Regions from separate parts of the Marinobacter sp. LV10R520-4 genome, predicted to be linked through region 2. Evidence: riboswitches for the same ligand, from Rfam matches in the RefSeq annotation. Region 2 holds a riboswitch; the other holds the start of a gene.
What was found. Region 2 has a riboswitch for thiamine pyrophosphate ahead of thiB (thiamine ABC transporter substrate binding subunit). Riboswitches for the same ligand answer to the same signal wherever they lie in the genome.
Positions count from the first base shown of each region.

Region 1: another riboswitch for thiamine pyrophosphate. It lies ahead of ATG98_RS08790 (3-oxoacyl-ACP reductase); the one in region 2 lies ahead of thiB (thiamine ABC transporter substrate binding subunit).

Region 1 covers NZ_PDJM01000001.1:1,806,890-1,816,351, forward strand. Annotated here, with positions in the region: gene ATG98_RS08775 (CopG family transcriptional regulator) at 1-366, shown strand, start outside; gene ATG98_RS08780 (alpha/beta hydrolase family esterase) at 399-1,589, shown strand; gene ATG98_RS08785 (sodium:solute symporter family protein) at 1,636-3,075, opposite strand; TPP riboswitch at 3,195-3,303, opposite strand; TPP riboswitch at 3,393-3,489, shown strand; gene ATG98_RS08790 (3-oxoacyl-ACP reductase) at 3,537-4,310, shown strand; gene ATG98_RS08795 (LLM class flavin-dependent oxidoreductase) at 4,310-5,626, shown strand; gene ATG98_RS08800 (thiazole synthase) at 5,723-6,523, shown strand; gene ATG98_RS08805 (mechanosensitive ion channel family protein) at 6,605-8,881, opposite strand; gene ATG98_RS08810 (DUF1499 domain-containing protein) at 8,881-9,462, opposite strand, start outside.
Region 2 covers NZ_PDJM01000001.1:3,533,918-3,543,379, forward strand. Annotated here, with positions in the region: gene thiP (thiamine/thiamine pyrophosphate ABC transporter permease) at 1-1,162, opposite strand, end outside; gene thiB (thiamine ABC transporter substrate binding subunit) at 1,175-2,236, opposite strand; TPP riboswitch at 2,285-2,377, opposite strand; gene ATG98_RS17160 (TetR/AcrR family transcriptional regulator) at 2,701-3,201, shown strand; gene yghU (glutathione-dependent disulfide-bond oxidoreductase) at 3,270-4,145, opposite strand; gene ATG98_RS17170 (carboxymuconolactone decarboxylase family protein) at 4,241-4,795, opposite strand; gene ATG98_RS17180 (Fic family protein) at 5,398-7,011, opposite strand; gene ATG98_RS17185 (TOTE conflict system archaeo-eukaryotic primase domain-containing protein) at 7,104-9,398, opposite strand.

The sequences.
Region 1 (9,462 bases), 1.7 Mb from region 2:
ACTATCAACCTTGGTGTGGTGGACCTGGGGCAGATTGATCTGCTGGTACAAGAAGGGTTTTATTCTAATCGCAGCGATCTGATCCGCACGGCGATTCGCAACCAGTTAGCGGTCCATGCGGACGTGGTCAAGGAAACGGTTGCTCGCAAGACCTATGTGCTGGGCTTGCAGTATTACAGCCGTCGTGATCTTGAAGCGCTGCAAACCAAGGGAGAAGTACTACAGATTCAAGTGCTGGGACTTGCCAGTATTGCCGAGGATGTTTCCCCTGAGCTTGCCTTGGCGACGATTGAATCGATTGCCGTTCTAGGCGCTCTACAAGCGAGCAAGGCGGTCAAGGCCGCCTTGGCGGACAGAATCTATTAGTAGTGTATTCATTCACGCCGAGGGACATTTCCATGAATCGTTCAATCAACGAAACGCTTATGGCCAATCTGAAAGAAGCCACTCGATTGACTCAAGCGGGCCAACTGCAGGAAGCGACCGCAATAATACAGCGAGCGTTGCACGGCACGTCGAACCTAAATAAAGTGGTCAAGCCTGTGTCAGCCGAACGCATGGCGGGCCAAGGCACGCCAGACAGGGCTAAGCCTGTGGGCGATCTTCTGCGCGGCAAACTATCGGGTTTGAACGGGTTGAGCACAGGTTTGGCATCTTCCGTCGAAGCGCTACCCGAAGGTGCAACGTTTAACAGTGACACCTTTACTAATCAAACGGGCAGCCGCGACTACAAACTGTACATTCCCAGTGGTTATCACGGCCAGTCCCTGCCGCTGGTGGTTATGCTGCACGGATGTACCCAGAATCCGGATGATTTTGCGGCTGGTACGGGTATGAACACGCTTGCGGAATCGCAGTTGTGTCTGGTGCTCTATCCCGCTCAAACAGCTTTTGTCAATCACTCCAAGTGTTGGAACTGGTTCAAACCAAGCGATCAACAACGCGAGAACGGCGAACCGGCAATTCTTGCCGGTATGACGCGGCAGATTGTCGATGAGTATAAGTTGGACGAGCAACGGGTTTATGTGGCGGGATTGTCCGCCGGCGGTGCCATGGCAACCACCCTTGCAATGACCCACCCGGACTTATACGCAGCGGTGGGCGTTCATTCTGGTCTTCCCCACGGTGCCGCACACAGTATACCTTCAGCACTTGCGGCCATGCGAGGTGATGCCGCGCCTCTTGCAAGCCGTAATAACAAGAGGGCGGGTGCTGGCGCAATGTCGTCAATGGATCAGAAAATTCCCGCCATCATATTCCACGGTGACCGCGACACCACGGTACACCCTGGCAATGGCGACCGCGTTGCGGCGCAGTATTCTAGCTCTATCGGCTCGGGCAGCGGACCGAAAAACGCGATTGATATCAAAAGTGAACAAGGGAAGGTGCCCAACGGCCATGCCTATACCCGCACGACTCATCATGATGCCAACGGCAAGGCTATTGTTGAACAGTGGTCGATTCACGGCGCCGGCCACGCCTGGGCCGGTGGTGCGCCTCAAGGCTCGTATACCGACCCGAAAGGTCCGGATGCGACTGGGGAAATGCTGCGCTTTTTCCTGACGCATTCAAAAGTCGAGCAGCGGTAGACGTCACGTTAAGGGCAATCGTAAGCCGGCTATTAGCGGCTGCAGATTACCCTTCCAGCTTCCGCACCTGCTGCGCCAAGATGGAAAAATCGAAGCGCTCTCCTTTTGGCATTAGCAGCAACAATAACGACACCGCAATGGGTACAAAGGTTGCGAGCAGGAAAGATTCCAGCAAATAGGTGAGCGGCGCCCCCGGTGCGGGAAACAGCATTAACCCGGTAGCCAGGCCGGCAAACGTGCTAATCGCGGCGTTGTAGCTTTGGTAACGGGCGTTGTAGAAGCCAAAAAATACCGGGAAAGCAGCGGCGCAGCACAGCAGATCGGCCAGCAGAAACAGGTAAAGCACGCTGTAACCTTGGGCCGCCACAAACAGCACCGGTACCGACAACAACACAATCAGCCAGCGGGACAGCGACAGCAGGCTATGGTTGCTCAACTTTGGCAGCAGCCGGCGCAGGTCTATGACCATGATGCTGGTCAGCCCGCTGATGGTGGAGTCGGCACTGCTCATAATCAGCGCCAGCCCAAAGGGTAACAGGCCAATCGCAAACCACACGGGTACGTCCGCCAGCAACACGCTGAACAGCGCCACCGAACCGTCACCCGGCAAGCCCAGGCCTACAAACGCCAGCCCGAACAAACCCATGATGAAAATGATGGGGAAACTCAACAGACCACTGATGATAAAACCGTTGCGGATAACCTTGTTATCGCGGGCGGCGAAAATACGCTGCCAGGTGCCTTGGTAAAATAACCCGGTCAGCACCACTGCCAGGAAAAAGGTCAGGCCGGATTTCAGGCCGTTGATGTCCAGTGGGTTAAGCAGGTGTGGAGCTTTTTCCTGCAAACCTTGAATCGCCGGGGCCAGACCACCGGTGGCCTTCCAGCCAAAGCCAATTAATAGCGCCAAAAAGGGCAAAATCACCAGCATTTGTACCCGGTCGGTAAAAATGGTGACTCGCAGGCCGCCGTACAGGGTGTACAGCAGAGTGGCGCCCATGACGATGCTGGCGGTTAGCCATAAGGGCACCGGCGCTAGTAAAGACACCATTTTGGCAATGGCAGTCAGGCCCGCAGTCAGGCTGATAAACAGATAAAAAACCATGATCACCAGCACGAAGCCGTACATAACGCGACCATAGCGGCCGAGCACAAATTCGGTGAGGGTGTGGCCTTCGGGCATTAATGTTCGAATGCGTTTGCCCAAGGGAATCATGATCAGCCGCGGTGCCAGGGCACCCAGAGCATAACCGGTCACAGCACCAATGCCACCCCAGGTGGCGGCCTGGGCCGGGCCAAACAGAATCCAGGTACCCATGGTGGTTGCCAGCAAGGTTAGCAGGGTGGCAGAGCTGCTCTGGCTGTTGCGGGCGACCAGAAAGTCGTCCAGTTTGTCTTGCTTGTGGCGGGCGTAAATCAGGCCGGGTATCGCAAAAAGTGCGGCGAATAAAACCAGCCATATAAGGGCGGTAGAGGTGCTGAGCATGGGTAAATTTTCCTTGCCGCGGCAGGCGGGAGCGTCATCGCCAAAGGTGGCGGGTCAATAGTACAACCGGGACAACCAAGACAAGCAGCGGGGAAAGAAAGGGGCGCACAGGCAAGCGTAAAGCAGGCGTTTTCCTTCCCTTCGCCGGCATTACCCGGATCAGGTTCGAAGGGTTACCGCACTAAGTGCGGAGTCTCAGCCATCGCAATGGCGCCCCCAGGAATGGCAATAGAGTAGGAAGTCTGTTCGTACTTGTCAATTGCCGCTATTAATGGCGGTTTGGCCTGCATATTCGTGCCGCCGTTGTGCTATGGTTTTGGCTCGACACGGGGTGTCCTGCTTTGCAGGGCTGAGAGCACACCCGTTGAACCTGATCCAGTTCATACTGGCGAAGGGATGTCAGAGGGTGCGCCCGCACCCAATCTGTCCATTCATACCTTCGCCTCAGCCATGAGGTGTCTATGCACAAATCCGTCCGTCTTGATCAACAGCTGGTTTTGATAACCGGTGCTGCCCGCGGTTTGGGCGAACACCTGGTGCGCGCGTTTTTGCGGGAAGGCGCCAACGTTGTCATTAACTACCGCAACAGCGCCGAAGCGGCGCACAAACTGGCCGCTGAAGAACCGGTACGTGCCCTTGCGGTGCAGGCTGACGTGACCGACCGCGCCGCTGTGCAGGCGATGTTTGCCCAGGCCCGGCAACATTTCGGGTTTCCGGTGACCACGGTAATCAATAATGCCTTACCAGATTTCTCGTTCAACGGCGATGCTCGCCCGAATGCGGATCAGCTGACCTGGGAGAATCTGAACCAGCAGTTTGCCGGCGTGGTGGGTGGCGCGCTGAACACCACCCAGGCCGCGCTGGCTGGTATGCGCGAACAGGGTTTTGGCCGCATTGTGAATGTGGGGACAAACTTGTTCCAGAACCCGGTGGTGCCGTACCACGATTACACTGCGGGTAAAGCGGCTTTGCTGTCGCTTACCCGTACCCTGTCGCAGGATCTGGGCCCGGATAACATCACCGTGAATATGGTGTCGGGTGGTCTACTGCGCACCACGGACGCATCTGCTGCAACGCCTGAGGCGGTGTTCGATTTCATCGCCGCCAGCACACCGTTGCGACGGGTGACCACGCCGGCAGAGTTTGCCGATGCTACCTTGTTTTTTGCGTCACCCTGGTCGCGCTCGGTAACCGGGCAGAACCTGGTGGTAGACGGCGGATTGGTGAAAAACTGATGGCGGCCTCCGGTTCACATCAACGGATGATGCACATCAACCTGTTTCTGATGGGTTGTGGCCATCATCGAGCAGCCTGGCGCCACCCGCAGTCGGCGGTGGAGCAGTTGGGAGACATTCGCTATTACGAGCGCCTGGCGCAAACCGCCGAACGGGGCAAGCTGGACGCCGTATTTTTCGCCGACAGCAATTCGGCGGGCAATGTGTCAGACGGCAGCTGGTTTTACCTGGAGCCGCTAACGGCCATGGCCGCCATGAGCCGGGCCACGGAAAAAATCGGGTTTATCAGCACCGTATCCAGCACTTTTTACACACCGTTTCACGCCGCGCGTTTAGTCGCATCGCTGGATCATATCTCCGGCGGCCGCATTGGCTGGAACGTGGTTACTTCGATGTTTGATGTAGAAGCCCGCAACCACGGTTATGACGCTATGCCCGGCCACGCCGAGCGTTACCGCCGCGCCGACGAGTTTGTGCAGGCTGTGTTGGGATTGTGGGACTCCTGGGCTGATGACGCTTTGCGGTTTGATCGCCAAGGCCATTACGCCGACCCCGCCAAGGTGCGACCGATAAACCACCAAGGAGAGTTTTTTCGGGTAGACGGACCGTTGAACGTGCCGCGCCCGGTGCAGGGGCACCCGGTATTGTTTCAAGCCGGCGCGTCGGAGCCCGGGCGGGAGCTGGCGGCCAGATGCGCTGAGGCGATTTATGCCGTTGCCTACGATTTGCCGGCGGCGCAAAGCTATTACCGCGACATCAAACAGCGGGTGAAAGCCGCGGGCCGCGAGGTGTATGTGCCGATCCTACCGGGCTTGGTCACTTACGTGGCACCCACCGAAGCGGAAGCAAAAGCCAAACAGCGTGAGCTTGACGAGCTGTTACCCGTGGATTCATCTTTGCGCCAGCTGGCCATGTTTATCGGCCAGGACTGTTCGGGCTGGGATCTAGATGCACCGGTGCCAGCGCTGCCGCCATTGGAAGAGTTTAGCGGGCCGCAGGGCCGCTACAGCACCATTTTACGCATTATCGAAACCGAACAGCCGACTCTGCGCCAGCTGTTAGGCCGGCTGGCGGCGGGGGGTGGCCACTGCACCATGATTGGCACACCCGAGCAGATTGCCGACAAGATGGAGCACTGGTTCCGTAACGAAGGCGCCGATGGGTTTAACCTGATGCCGCCGTCGCTGCCCGGTGGTATTGAAGACTTTATCGAGCAGGTGGTGCCGGTGTTGCAAGGTCGCGGGCTGTTTCGTACTGAGTATCAGGGCAGCACTCTGCGCGAACATTTAGGGTTGGCCAGGCCTGATCGTCGCTGAAACGTTATTTTTGCTGCCCAATATCAAATCACGGTACAAACACTTGCAACAGTCTCCGCTTGTGCAAGTAGGTACCCACACAAACAGGAACACAACATGACAGAACAAACCTTGGACAAACCACTGGTGATCGCAGGGCGGCAGTTCACATCGCGCCTTATGGTGGGTACCGGCCGCTACAAAGACTACGATGAAACCGCGCGTGCGCTATACGAAAGCGGCGCCGAGGTCGTAACCTTTGCCGTGCGTCGCACCAGCATTGGCCAGAATCCCGACGAGCCCAACCTGCTGGATTTCCTGCCGCCAAACCGCTACACCCTGCTGCCCAATACCGCTGGCTGTTACGATGCCCGTTCTGCGGTGCGCACCTGCAAGCTGGCCCGTGAACTGCTGGATGGCCACAACTTGGTCAAGCTGGAAGTACTAGGGGATGAGTCCACCCTTTACCCGAATGTGGTGGAAACCCTGAAGGCCGCCGAAGAGCTGATTCGTGATGGCTTTGACGTGATGGTGTACACCAGCGACGACCCCATTGTGGCGTTGGAGCTGGAAAAAATCGGCTGCTGCGCGATTATGCCCTTGGGCTCGTTGATTGGCTCCGGCCTTGGTATTCAAAATCCCCACAATATTCGCCTGATCGTCGAGCGCGCCAGTGTGCCGGTGCTGGTGGATGCCGGTATTGGTGCCGCTCACGAGGCGGCTATGGCGATGGAACTTGGGTGCGACGGGGTATTGATGAACTCGGCCATTGCCCATTCGCCAGACCCTGTTGCCATGGCCCGCGCTATGCGCCTGGCGGTGCAAGCCGGGCGTGAAGCATTTCTGGCCGGGCGGATGCCCCGCCGCCAACTGGCAGATCCGTCATCACCGCTGGCCGGGCGCATCGCCAGCGCCTGACACCGCTATTTTTAGATGTAGAGTAGAGTTGTCTGTTGCCAGGCTCCGTTATATTCGCGGAGCTTGTTTTTTTCTGGTCCGTTAATCCTGTTTTTCAATATTGACGGCCGGACCACCGCGACCTGGCGAACGGGCGCCGCCTTCGGCTGCCATTTGCACGCTGATGCGGGGTGCGGCCACGTCCAGATACAGGTCTTCCATCCGCCGCTTCAGCAGTAGATTGAACGCTCGTGACACATCCCACTGGTACTCTGGTTTGGTGCGCATACGCATGCGCAATATCGGGCAGCCATCTTCAAACGCTTGAATACCCTGCATCTCAAGGGGCGACCAGATAAGCCAGCGCATGGCGGGGTCTGCACGCAGTTCCTCTGCGGTGTCGGTCATCAGTTTGATGGCGTCATCAATGGGCAGCTCCGGCGGTACCCGAATTTTTATCAGGGCAATGCCAAACTGGCGCGACATATTGTGAATAGAGCTGATTTTGCTGAAGGTAATGTGGTGTACCACCGCCTCCAGATCCCGCAGCCGCACGGTACGCAGATTGAAACCTTCTACCGTGCCCATAAAGCCGTTGATTTCCACGAAGTCGCCCACCGACATTGAATCTTCCACCACAATAAACAGCCCGGTGATCAAATCCTGTACCAGCGTTTGGGCACCAAAACCGACCGCCAGGCCAATAATACCGGCACCGGCCAGCAGCGGTGTTACATCCACCCCGACAATGGAAAGGCTGACCAGAAAGGCCACCACAATAATCGTCACCAGAATGGTGTTGCGGGCGATAGGAACAATGGTTTGGGCGCGGGCCGCCCTCAGGCGTTTTTTACGGTCGCCGCGGCGTACAGCGCGCTCCAGAAGTTCGTCGGCAAAAGTCCAGGTCAAACTGGCGATTAGCCCGGTAACCGTCAGTGCAAACAAACTGTCCGCCAGGCCAGCACTGAGGGATGGCTTGTCGGCAAGCCCTAACAGGGACAAATCCCATGCCTGCAGCGCTATCTCAAAAAAGACCAGCCATAACGCAATTTGCAGCAGGCGGTAGCCGAATTTCACCAGGCGCCGGCTGAAGGTACTCAGGGATTTGTGACGAGAGCTGCTTTTTTGAATGCCGACAACGCCTTGCGCCGCCAGGGTGACAATCAGCACCAGTGAAACCGTAAGCGCTTTGCCCAAGGCCGCATCGCCTGAACCGCCTTTGGCAAAAACAGCGACCATAGAGGCGCTAAGCGCCAGCAATAACGGAATATGCCAGAGCCGTGCTAGCAGGCCGACCAGTTCCCGCCATACGCCTTGATTCTTGCGCTGGTTATACGGCTGGTTACGAATCAGATGAGTGATCGGGCGGCGGTTGTGGATAATCACGAAGATTGCCAGCAGGGCACCAAACATGCTGAACACCAGCGCCAAAGTAGAGGCCAGATCGGCGCCTAGCTGCGACACCAGCTCTGACGACCCCAGAGCGTCTGACAAAGCGAACAGAGCACCAATAATGAACAGGGGGAATAGCGTGCGCCTGTGTAAAATAGTAACAGCGGTGGTTCGGTGGCCGCTGGAGAAAACCGAAATCATCACATCGAATAATGACGTCAGAAGGCGCCCGCACAGGCTGATATAAGCCAATACCAGAACGATGGTTTGCGCGGCGTCTGAAATTTCCAGCATGCGCAGGCCCAACAGCAGGAACAGGCCAACCAGGGTCAGAATCCAGGGAATGATCCGGCGCGCAAAATGCGCCATCAGCATCCAGGGCTTGGCGCGCCGGGGCATTTCCAGCGGCCAGTCGCGGCGCATAAACAGCATTCGGGCCAGGCGCGACAGGCTGTACAGAAGCGCCACCCCCAGTGCCAGCCCGATGGCAGTCTCTGCCACCCCCTTGAATGAGGCAGCGGCTATCAATCCCTTGCTGGCGCTCAATGCGTTGTCAAAATTGACTTTCCAGCGCCCCAGTGACTCACCAGCGGCACCGTCAGAGCGTGTCAGATCGTCAAAAAATTCGGCCAGCGCTCCCAGCAAGCCTTGTTGAGCAGGCGAGTTGCGCTGATCTTCACTGGCCTGCGCCTGCAGACCCTGTTGTAGGGTTTGCAGCTGTTTGATCAGCTCTTCGCGGCTGCTGTCGTTTTGCAGGGCTTGAATGGTAATTTCAAGTGACTGGCTCAGCTCTTCCGCAGAAGCCGTTTGTTCCTGTTCATCCTGGCCCGATCCGGATAACCCTGGAATTGCTGGTAGCGACAATCCCTGGGCTTGGGTTGCGGTGACCGTCATGCACAGCAGCGCAACACCGATAACAAGCGCAAAAATGGGTGCCGTGAAAAAACGGGAACCCATGGGCTGGCCTTTTTCTTGCGGCAGCATCATCAGCGCACCGCGTGTTGTAGATCTTCCAGAAAATCCTGTATTCGTTCGGCGTTAGTGCCCAGGTCGCTTTTGCCCAGGCGTGAGGCGGAGCGCATGTCTACGCGCACGCCATCGCTGGTGTCGGTCAGGCGAACTACCACATCGTCTTTAAAGCCGAACCAGCGGGTGGTGGCTGTTGCTTCAAGAGTGATGGCCGTCTCTTCAAGGGTTGCTGGGCTGGCCTCGGCCAGTTTCCAACCACGAGCCGCAATCAGGTCCCGTGTCGCTGTTTGCACTTGCGCCATAGGCACCGTTAGCGTGATGGGTTGCAGCATCGGGTAAGCGACCTGTTGTTGGCGCGCGGTATCAATGCCGGGATAATCCACAGCGTTGGGCGCCTCTTCACGGGCGCGGGCCAGGGCTACGAACGCCGGCGGGTTGTCCATGTCGGTGGTAATGTCGTGAATAGGCGGTACCGTTTGCGCCCGTTGCTGCATTTGCACCGGCATAGCAATCATCGTAACCGCCACGACGGCGGCCACAGCGCCGGTCAGAACCGCACCCCAACGTTTACAAAGGCCTGCGACTATAATGGTCAGTAT
Region 2 (9,462 bases):
TTAATGGCAGGTAGCCGGCGCTGTGAGTGACCGTTTTTGCCTTGGGGAATTGCCCGGCCGCAACAATGGCCAGAGTGGCGATGACCGCCAACAGGCCTGCGGGCAGGGCAATCACCAGGCTTTTCACAGTGGCTTGGAATAGCGCTGTTTGTGGATCAAGCATGGGCAGCGTGGCCAGCCCAGGATAACCGCGGACGGCAATAGCCAGCAGCGGTAGCAGCAGGAAAACGGCGAAGGCCAGTATCAGTGTAGCGTCGAAAAATCGTGCGCCTCCGCGATTATCGCGTCGCGGCGGTGGTTGGCTGAAGCGTCGTTCCGACAACACACTGGTGTGCTCACCCATGCCCAGAACCAGCCACCACAGGCTCCCACAAATACCCAGCTGCACCAGTGCCAGCAAAGCGGCGCGGCCAAAATCGAACTCAAAACGCAGGGCCTGGTAAATGGCCACTTCCAATGTGGTTGAACCTGGCCCGCCGCCCAACGTCATTACAATGGCAAAACTGGTAAAGCACAGGGTAAACACCAGCGCCAGCAACCCGGGCAACACCGGCTTCATGGCCGGCCAGTCCAGAACCCGCCACAGCATAAAACCGCGCAGGCCCATTTGGCTAGCCAGGCGCTTTTGGCCTTGCGGTGTCGCCTCCAAAGCTTGAAGTAGAATGCGCGCAATCAGCGGGGCGTTAAAAAACACATGGGCCAAAACAATGCCGTTCAAGCCGTACAAGTTCCACTGCAGCGCCGGTGCAAAGTCACTCACAATCCCAGTGAGCCAACCCTGGCGGCCGTAAACGTTAACCAAACCAGAGACCACCACAATGGTGGGCATCACCAGGCTGAGCTCCATCAGCCGAAGCAGCAGGCCGCGGCCGGGAAACCGGGGTTGCCGCGCCAGCGCCCGGGCAACGGGAATGGCCAGCAGCGTGCTGATAAGCACGGACAGCAGCGCCTGCCAAACGGTAAAACTAACCACATTGCGCAGGTAACGGCTGTGCCAGAGTTCTGCCGGGTTTAGCGCCGGTGCTTGCCATAGTAGGGCGCCCACGCCTGTGGCCGTCAGCGTGATTATGGCCAGGGCGATCAGCAGGCCGGGTGCCAACTGCCAGCCGGGGTGGCTCAGGGGCGCGCGATGGGTTTTATAAAAGCTCAGCGGATTTTGCATTAGCCAGCTCCGCTAGCGTGTCATGGCTTCCAGCCACTCATCGACCCATTCGCGACGATGTTGTGCCACCTCGGCCGGATCAAAAAACAGAGTGCGGGACGGCTGTATCAAACGGTTAAAAACATCGGGCAATTCGGCGCCCAGATCAATAGCCGGGTACATAACGTTCTTCAGCGGAATATGGCGTTGAAAGTCGGCGCTCAACATGAAGTCCAAAAACTCCCTTGCCAGCGCTTTATGTGGTGAACTGGCGACCACCGCCGCTACTTCTACTTGCAGGTAGTGCCCCTCGCTGAACGCCGCTGCCTGATAGCGCTCGGTCTTGTCGATGGCCATGTGGTAAGCCGGTGAGGTGCTGTAAGACAAAATCATTGGCGCTTCACCGTTCATAAACAATGAAAAATAGCCGTCACTCCAGCTCTTTGTGGTGGTCAGGATTTTTTTCTGCAACTGTTCCCACTTGGCCCCGGCATCGTCGCCGTAAACGTGGCGCATCCAAAGCAAAAGGCCAAGGCCAGGTGTACTAGTGCGCGGGTCCTGAATAATGATCTTCAAATCATCCGGTGCCGCAATCAGCTCAGCCAGATTTGTTGGCGGGTTGGCCAACTGCTCGGTGTCGTAAACAAACGCGAAGTGGCCCCAGTCGTAGGGTACGAATAATGGGTCTTGCCAGAGGATAGGCAGATTGAGAGCGTCCAGGTTTACATTGTGCGGCGCCAATAGCCCAGTGGCGCGAGCCAGTTCCATGGTGCCGGTGTCTAGGCCCAACACCAGGTCGGCTGAGCTGCTGGTACCTTCTAGCCTCAGTCGCTGTAGAATGTCTCCGCCGCTGTCGAGCACCACATAATTAAGTTGGCAGTCACAGCGCTGCTCAAACGCCGTTTTTACCGCCGGCCCCGGCCCCCATTCCGCTGCGAACGAGGGGTGGGTGTATACCGTTAAATCTGGGTTTTCGGTAGCGCTGGATAAACTGGTAAAAATGAGGATAAAGAGCCCTAAAACTGTCTGGGTTTTAGCAGGGAGTAGGGCAGTCTGACTCTTTTGAACAACGCGTTGGAACAGCGAATACGGCATGGTGGTTAAACCTCAAAATCCGGTTTTGGGGCACCATACGCGGTTTTCGGCCGATTAAAGCTCAATTCCTTCGCCGGCATTATCCGGGGCAGGTTCCGCGGGTATGGTCTCAGCCTGTTGGAGGCACCCCGTTGAGATGGGTGAGTATAACAGCCTAAGCCTTATAAGGACGACACCGCAGATCGACAAAACTATACCAACATGCAAAGACAAGCTTACCGTCTTGACGCAGCATAGGAGATCATATCAAACACGGTGGTATACCAAGGTTTCGTGAAAATATTTAACCAACGCATCCACTGCGCAAACCCCACCAACCGGAACAGAACCGCGTGATATTGGGAATTTATCAGGTTGTAGCTGTACTTGAGTAGTTGTTCAATACAAAATCGGATGATGACTTAAAATTTTCCCTGAAGCTACGTCTCAGCCTCAAAAATCTGGAATTGACCAGGGCTCGCGCGATGATTCACAACCGGCAAGACTCTCTGGAGCGGGCTCTTCAGCTGTTCTGGCAAAAGGGCTTTCATGCCACCTCGTTGAAGGATCTGGAGAAAGCACTCGATATGCGACCGGGTAGTATCTATGCCACTTTTGGCAGCAAAGATGGGCTTTTTCAGGAGTCCTTGGAGCGTTATGCCCGCTTGGGGCTGGCCGAGTTTGAGCGCACTTTGAACGCTTACCCATCACCATTGGCTGGGTTGGCCGCCTGGCGCAAGGCCGAAGATTTGTTGGCAGGCATGGAAGAACGCTTTATTGATCGTTTTGATGCGGCACAGCAGATCGGGGAACTGGATGCCCGGCTTGATCCCGTTCGCCTTGGGCGGCGCTTGCAGGCAGAAGTAATGGGGTTACGCGCTTTCGCCCAACGTGACGTCAACAGTGCGACTGTTCATGCTCTTGCTGAAGATATGGCACTGTCCCTGGAAGCTCTGCGTAAGGACGGTGTTACAGATAAACGCTAATATTTATCGCGTATTTGCCTGCTCTTGTTGCCTTAGGGCAGGGAGCAGGCTTCTTCAAGGCAGACTGTTTAGTCGATCGTTTTAGGTGCCAGTTTTTCTTGAGTTTTCAAATCAAAATCCGAGGCATCATGCCGCTCGTGCAGTTGCTCTGAAAGCTCACCCCAAGTGCGGTTGACTTTGCGGCCACGTTTGACAGCGGGGCGTTCAAAGATCTCTTGTGCCCAGCGGCGCAGGTTCTTGTAGCTTTCGACCTGCAGGAATTCACCCGCACCATAGGCCTCTCCCAGCACCAAATTGCCATACCATGGCCAAGTGGCTATGTCGGCAATGGAATACTCGTCTCCGCCGAGAAAACGGTGCTCGGCTAGCTCCCGGTCAAGCACGTCCAGTTGGCGTTTCACTTCCATCGTGAAGCGATTGATCGGGTATTCTAACTTCTCGGGTGCATAGGCGTAGAAGTGCCCGAATCCGCCGCCCAGATAGGGCGCTGAACCTTGCAGCCAGAACAGCCAGTTCAGTACTTCGGTGCGTGCAGCCGTGTCCTTTGGAAGAAAGTGCCCGAACGTCTCAGCCAGATAAAAAAGGATCGCACCGCTTTCAAAAACTCGGCTGCCGCTCTCCGTATCAAACAGAGCCGGGATTTTCGAGTTTGGATTTACGTCGACAAAGCCGGATGAAAACTGGTCGCCTTCGCCAATCTGGATCAGGTGAGCATCGTATTCGGCCCCGGTTTCACCGATGGACAGCAGCTCTTCGGCCATGATGGTGACCTTCTGGCCATTGGGTGTTCCCATCGAATAAATCTGCAAAGGGTGCTTTCCACGCGGCAGCGTCACCTCATGTGTCGCGCCGGCTATGGGGCGGTTAACACTGGCCCACGTTCCGCCGCTTTCGGCGTCCCAGGTCCAAACCTGTGGTGGTGCATATTGATGGCTGTTCGACATGATCCTGACCCTCTTTTAGAAATAAATAAAGCATTTAATAGAGCAGCGACACGTCAGGGCGGGAAACGAGAACCGCCTCCGACTTGCTGGGCATATTAGTCAGCCTTGTGCCACTCAAACTTCTGGAACGGCTTGTCTATCGGCGTGTCGGCAAGGTGATTTGTGTAGTTGCTCATCACCTTCTGTGCGGTGCCAAGAATGACCTCAAGAATCTGGCGCTTGGTGAATCCGGCCTCCAGAAATGCTGCCACGGCGCTGTCATCCACGTTGCCGCGGCCGCGCACAACGGCGAGGGTGAAGTCGCGCAGGGTTTCCAGCCGGTCTGTCGGTAACGGTGTTTCGTTACGCAGAGCGTCAGTGATGCCGTCATCAACGTTCATGCTCTTGGCGATGCCGGTGTGTGCGGGCACGCAGTAATGGCAAGCATGTTCGACGTTGATGGTTTGCCACACCACGGTGGTTTCTTCGTCGTCGAAACTGCTATCCAGAAAGAGCTGATGAAGCCGCTGATAACCTTCAAGTAAGCCTGGTGCTTCAGCCATAACCGCGTGAAGGCTTGGAATCATACCGAAAGCTTTGATGGAGTTGTCGAGTAAATTCTGGCTTTCTTGTGGGGCGCTTTCTTTGTCATGAAGAGTAAAGTTGGTCATGGAATGACTCCTTGCCTAAAAAGTAAAAGTGATGCGATTTACATCGAGTTAAACGTTGCCGCCAAATTTGAGTGATCGATCAAATTTAGGCGTTAACTTTTCAAAGTAGGTTTAACAGGAATAACACTAACTGAACTTGAGTGATCGTTCAATATTAATTTGAGCGATTACTCAAATTGCAGGGACGTATCGCCATCACAGTATTTTTAGAGCAAAAAATCTCTAACCAAATTCCTAGCCTTGTAAGCTTGCCATTACCTTAGCTTTCGAGGCCCTTTCGCGTTCGGCATAAAGGGATAGCTCATCGGTTACCTGAGCACCAAGAGCCTCTTCAAAGGCATCACGGTTCGCGCCCCCAAGGTTTGACTGGGAAATACCCGCCTCACTTACTGGAAAAAATCTTCATAGGTATTGGTTGCGCTTCAATCAGCCCTTACGCAATCAAGGCTTCCGTATCTTTGTCGGTGCAGTCCTTAGCGGCTTGCCTAACTTCGGTCAGATAATAGTGGAATAGGATCTGATGGCGACTATTGAGGGGTATTTGCCGGTGTCTGAACAATAATGCGCCCCTACAGGCAATGGATGTCGGGGCCTGCAGAGGTTTATGTCTTTTTTAGAGGGGAAATTCCTAGGACCCCATTTAGCAGTGCCTCGATCTCCGCACCAGGATCATAATTCTGGCGTACAGGGCGGTTAGCAGTGTGGGCATTGATCACATCTTTAATCGGTTCACCGATTGTTGAGTCATTCAGCACAGGAAATTCATTTTTTAATTTATTGCTGATCTGACCTTCATTGCGCTCGACTGAGCGCATAATCCGATCTATATGTTCATCCGGCCCTTCTAAGAAGTCCTTCACCTTATCCCGAGCTTCGATATATGAATGATGCGACTGAATCTGATGGCGCATCTCGTATTCAATCGTTTCGTGAATAACGTGGAAAAGGTATTCAGATTGCTCCGTGAGATCAGGATAGCGCCAGGCCGGGCGCAGGGTGTCATTGCCGGAAAACTCGAAATCCGACACCACACCATCTGGGTAGGCGGTCCGACTTCCGAATCGGATATCGTTGGCTGTTTTCGCCATCATCGGGCGGGAATAGGCTTCAAGAATCTTGTCGTAGCGGGTGCGACTGACTGTGCTTTTGGTGATAGTGGAGGATATCGGCAAAAGCAAAGGCGCCGGTATTGCGGAATCCCGGCGAAGGGTGTCGTTGATCAGAAAGCGAGAAATCCGCCCATTTCCATCTGCCATAGGGTGAATGAAAACAAAGCCGAAACTGGCTACCGCCGCCCGAATGACTGGGTTCACGTTCCGGGTTTTTTCCATGAACGTTTGCAGACCCTTGAGCATAGGTTCCACATCGTTGGCATCAGGGGCGACGTAGTGAACATAGGAGCCCATCTCCTGAGTTCCTGAGCCAACAAAGACCGGAGACTGGCGAAGCCCATGGCGAATGGTGCTAGTGCCAAGAATGCTGTCTTGAATTTCGGTTAACGCTCCGATGGAAAGGGGGGCTTCGATCTGCCCGCAATATCGGCCCATCGCCAAGGCGAAGCGGTGAATCTTGCTCTTCTGATCGCCCTCATGCTCGATCGCAAAGCTGGCTCGACTCTCACGGATGGTTAGCCAAACCGCGCTTCTGGTCATCAAATCGGTACCGTAGTCGTCCTCAATATTTTGAAGCCGCTCGGCTAAATTATAGTCGTCGATGAGGTCAAGCAGTTCTGTTCGACGGATTATCGGGCAGAAGTAGGGCGTGCCCGGGAGGTTGTCATTGATCCGCCAGCGTGAGTTTTTAATGGGTATGTCAGCGGCAACTACCTGATTCGGGTCAAGCAGGTTGCGATAGTTACCGGACATTTCCGGCGCCTGCAGAATGTTGCCGGTCAGCCATTCGTATAGAAAACCGGCTTTGCGAGTGTATTGCCCGGTTGGCTCAGAGGCGATCCAGTCTATCAATGCCTGCTTGTCAAAGCTTTTGAACGCGTGACTGAGTAGCTCTAAGTGAATGCCCTCATGTTTAAGGGCGAACGCCAGGTGAGCCAAAGGAATGTCGTCGGGCTTAGAATTAGGCCGGTAGGTTTCATAGCGAACGCCGTCCTGGAAGCTGGTCTTCCGGTCACGGCCAATCTGGCTGAGAATTGACAATTTCTGGGTTACCGGTAGATTGAAATGCTCTCGTAACCATGCATAGCCTGCCCAGGAACTCATGCCGCTCACCTTGTCGTTTGACCTGTGATTTCCGTTATTTCGTTTATCCTACTGCATTACTGATTATATTGTGCTGTAAAACCGTCTTTTTTCTACAATAATCTGGGTTGCCCGGAAGATACAAATTGATATCCCATTGCCTTGTAGCCTTTCTCGCGCTTTTGGAACATCCGCTCTAGCATTGGCAGGCCAGTATCCAAGTAGTCATACACGGTGACTTCCTGCTTGCCATCGGCTTCCCGGTGGATCCTGCAGGCATATTGCGCCAGCGTTCCTTTCCAGGCGATTGGCAGGGCCAAAAACAGAGTGTCTAGCCGTGGCAAATCAAAACCTTCTCCGATGTATTTTCCTGTTGCAACGATAACCTGAGCTTCATGTAACCGCGCCTCTGCATCCCGGCGCTCTCTGACGCGCATTCCTCCACGCAGCACAACCGACGGTATGGATTCAGCGTCCAGCATTGTCGCCAACCTCTCAGCATGCTCTCGCCGCTCCGTCAGCAGAAGACAGTTTGCCCGGTTGCGGGCACAGCCTGCGACATCCTGAACAATATCCTGATTCCGGGCGGGGCTCTGGGAGAGCCAACGGTAAACCGATGCTATATGGGGCCGCCCACTCGACTGATAAATGTCGGTGGGTGGACTTTCATGACGCTCCCGAACGATGACGCGTTGGACAAACCTGGAGCTGTGTTCCGCCCGAACTTTGTGACGAACGGGTCCCGCAACCATGAGCATGATTTTTTGGTGCCCATCCTGACGGTCAGGTGTTGCTGTCAAGCCGACGACGTAACGGGCGCTGACTTCATTAAGGAGCATTTCGTAACGGGGAGCGGAAATATGGTGGCATTCGTCTATGATGACCTGCCCATATTCCCGGACCAGGCTTGAGACAGTATTGTCTTTCTTGTTGATCAGGCTCTGGTAGGTGGCAACATCGATCTGACCGGTAGGTTTCTTTTTCCCACCGCCAATCACACCCACGGCTGCACCTTCAATGAAGGTTTCCAGGCGCTCCTTCCATTGGTCTAGTAACTGACGACTGTGAGTCAGGATCAATGTGTTGACCCCACGCTTGGCTACAATGGCAATTGCCGTTACGGTTTTACCGAAGGCGGTTGGGGCGTGGAGTATTCCGGTATCGTGATTGGTAAGCGCCTTCACAGCCTTTTTTTGATCCTCGCGCAGGGTTGCTTTCAGACTGGCGCCACCCAGCGACTGACCCGGAATCCTGCGGTCATCGATCTCTATCGTTATCCTCTGATCCAGCAGCAATGCTTGTAACTCATCAAAGCAGCCTCTCGGTACCGATAGATAACCTTGCTCAATCCGGGCACAGGATATGTACCGAGGAATACCATGAGTAGAGAAACGAAGTGCCTGTGTTTTGAAAAACACTGGATTGGCGAAGCTGGCCATGCGCTTTATTCGAGTAGCCAATGTCCCCGGTATTTCGGACAACTTCATATAAATGTGGTTTGCTAAAATGAGAGTGATGCGTTCAGGGCATCCTGTAATGATACCTGCCTCTACCGGTAACGATTGCTCCCATGGCAACGAAACCTCTGCTGTAAGATCAGAATCAGGCCCCTTACCGACCATCTCTCGAAGCTGGGCCGATGAAAGGGTCTTCTGCCGACTGAGCAGCGCCCATTGATCTGGATACGGAGTTAATTCATCGTCGACGAACACAGTACACCCGCGATTTCGCGCCTCGTGTTGAAGCGGAAGGGCAATCAGATTGCCAAACCCACCATCGGGCATCGTGTCCTGGTTGGGGAACAACCGGTCATAGGAATCGAAGGACAAGCCTGGATAGAGCTCCATGGCTTTATCCAGCAACTTGAACCCCAGAACTCTCGCAGACCAGGCCGAAACGGCTTCCGAAAAGAAGATCCATAAATGGGCACCAGCACCGGATCGAGACACCTCGACGAGATAAGGAATAGCTTCACCACGACAGGTCTCGGCCAACGCACGAACGTCTGCTTTCCAGTTGTCCTTATCAAAATCCACTGCCAGGAGGTAACAGGAGTTGTCCGATAGTAAAGGATATAGCCCAGCGACATGCTTACCAGAAAGGTGGTCGTACAAGGCACTGAAATCCAGAGGCTTGAATTTTCTGTGCGGACATTCTCCGCACTTGATCCTGGGTTTCTGACAAATTCTGGGGGCCCATTCGTTCTCACAGGCCACAGCATAGCCGGAGCGGCCACCGGAACCCTGCCAGCGAATTGCATAGACATCCTGTCTACCGCGAAAGAGCTTCCGGAACGATTCGATTTTTTGATCGGGGGTTAGGTGCGATAACGTGGATCGGCTCGCAGCTTGCCGAAGCTCTTTCTTTCGGGAAAGGAGGGCGGCCTTTTCCTTCTCAAGCTTAGACAACCTAAGTTCAATGGCTGCGAGCTCTTCATCTACTCGGATACGTGACTCCTACTCAGTGAATCCG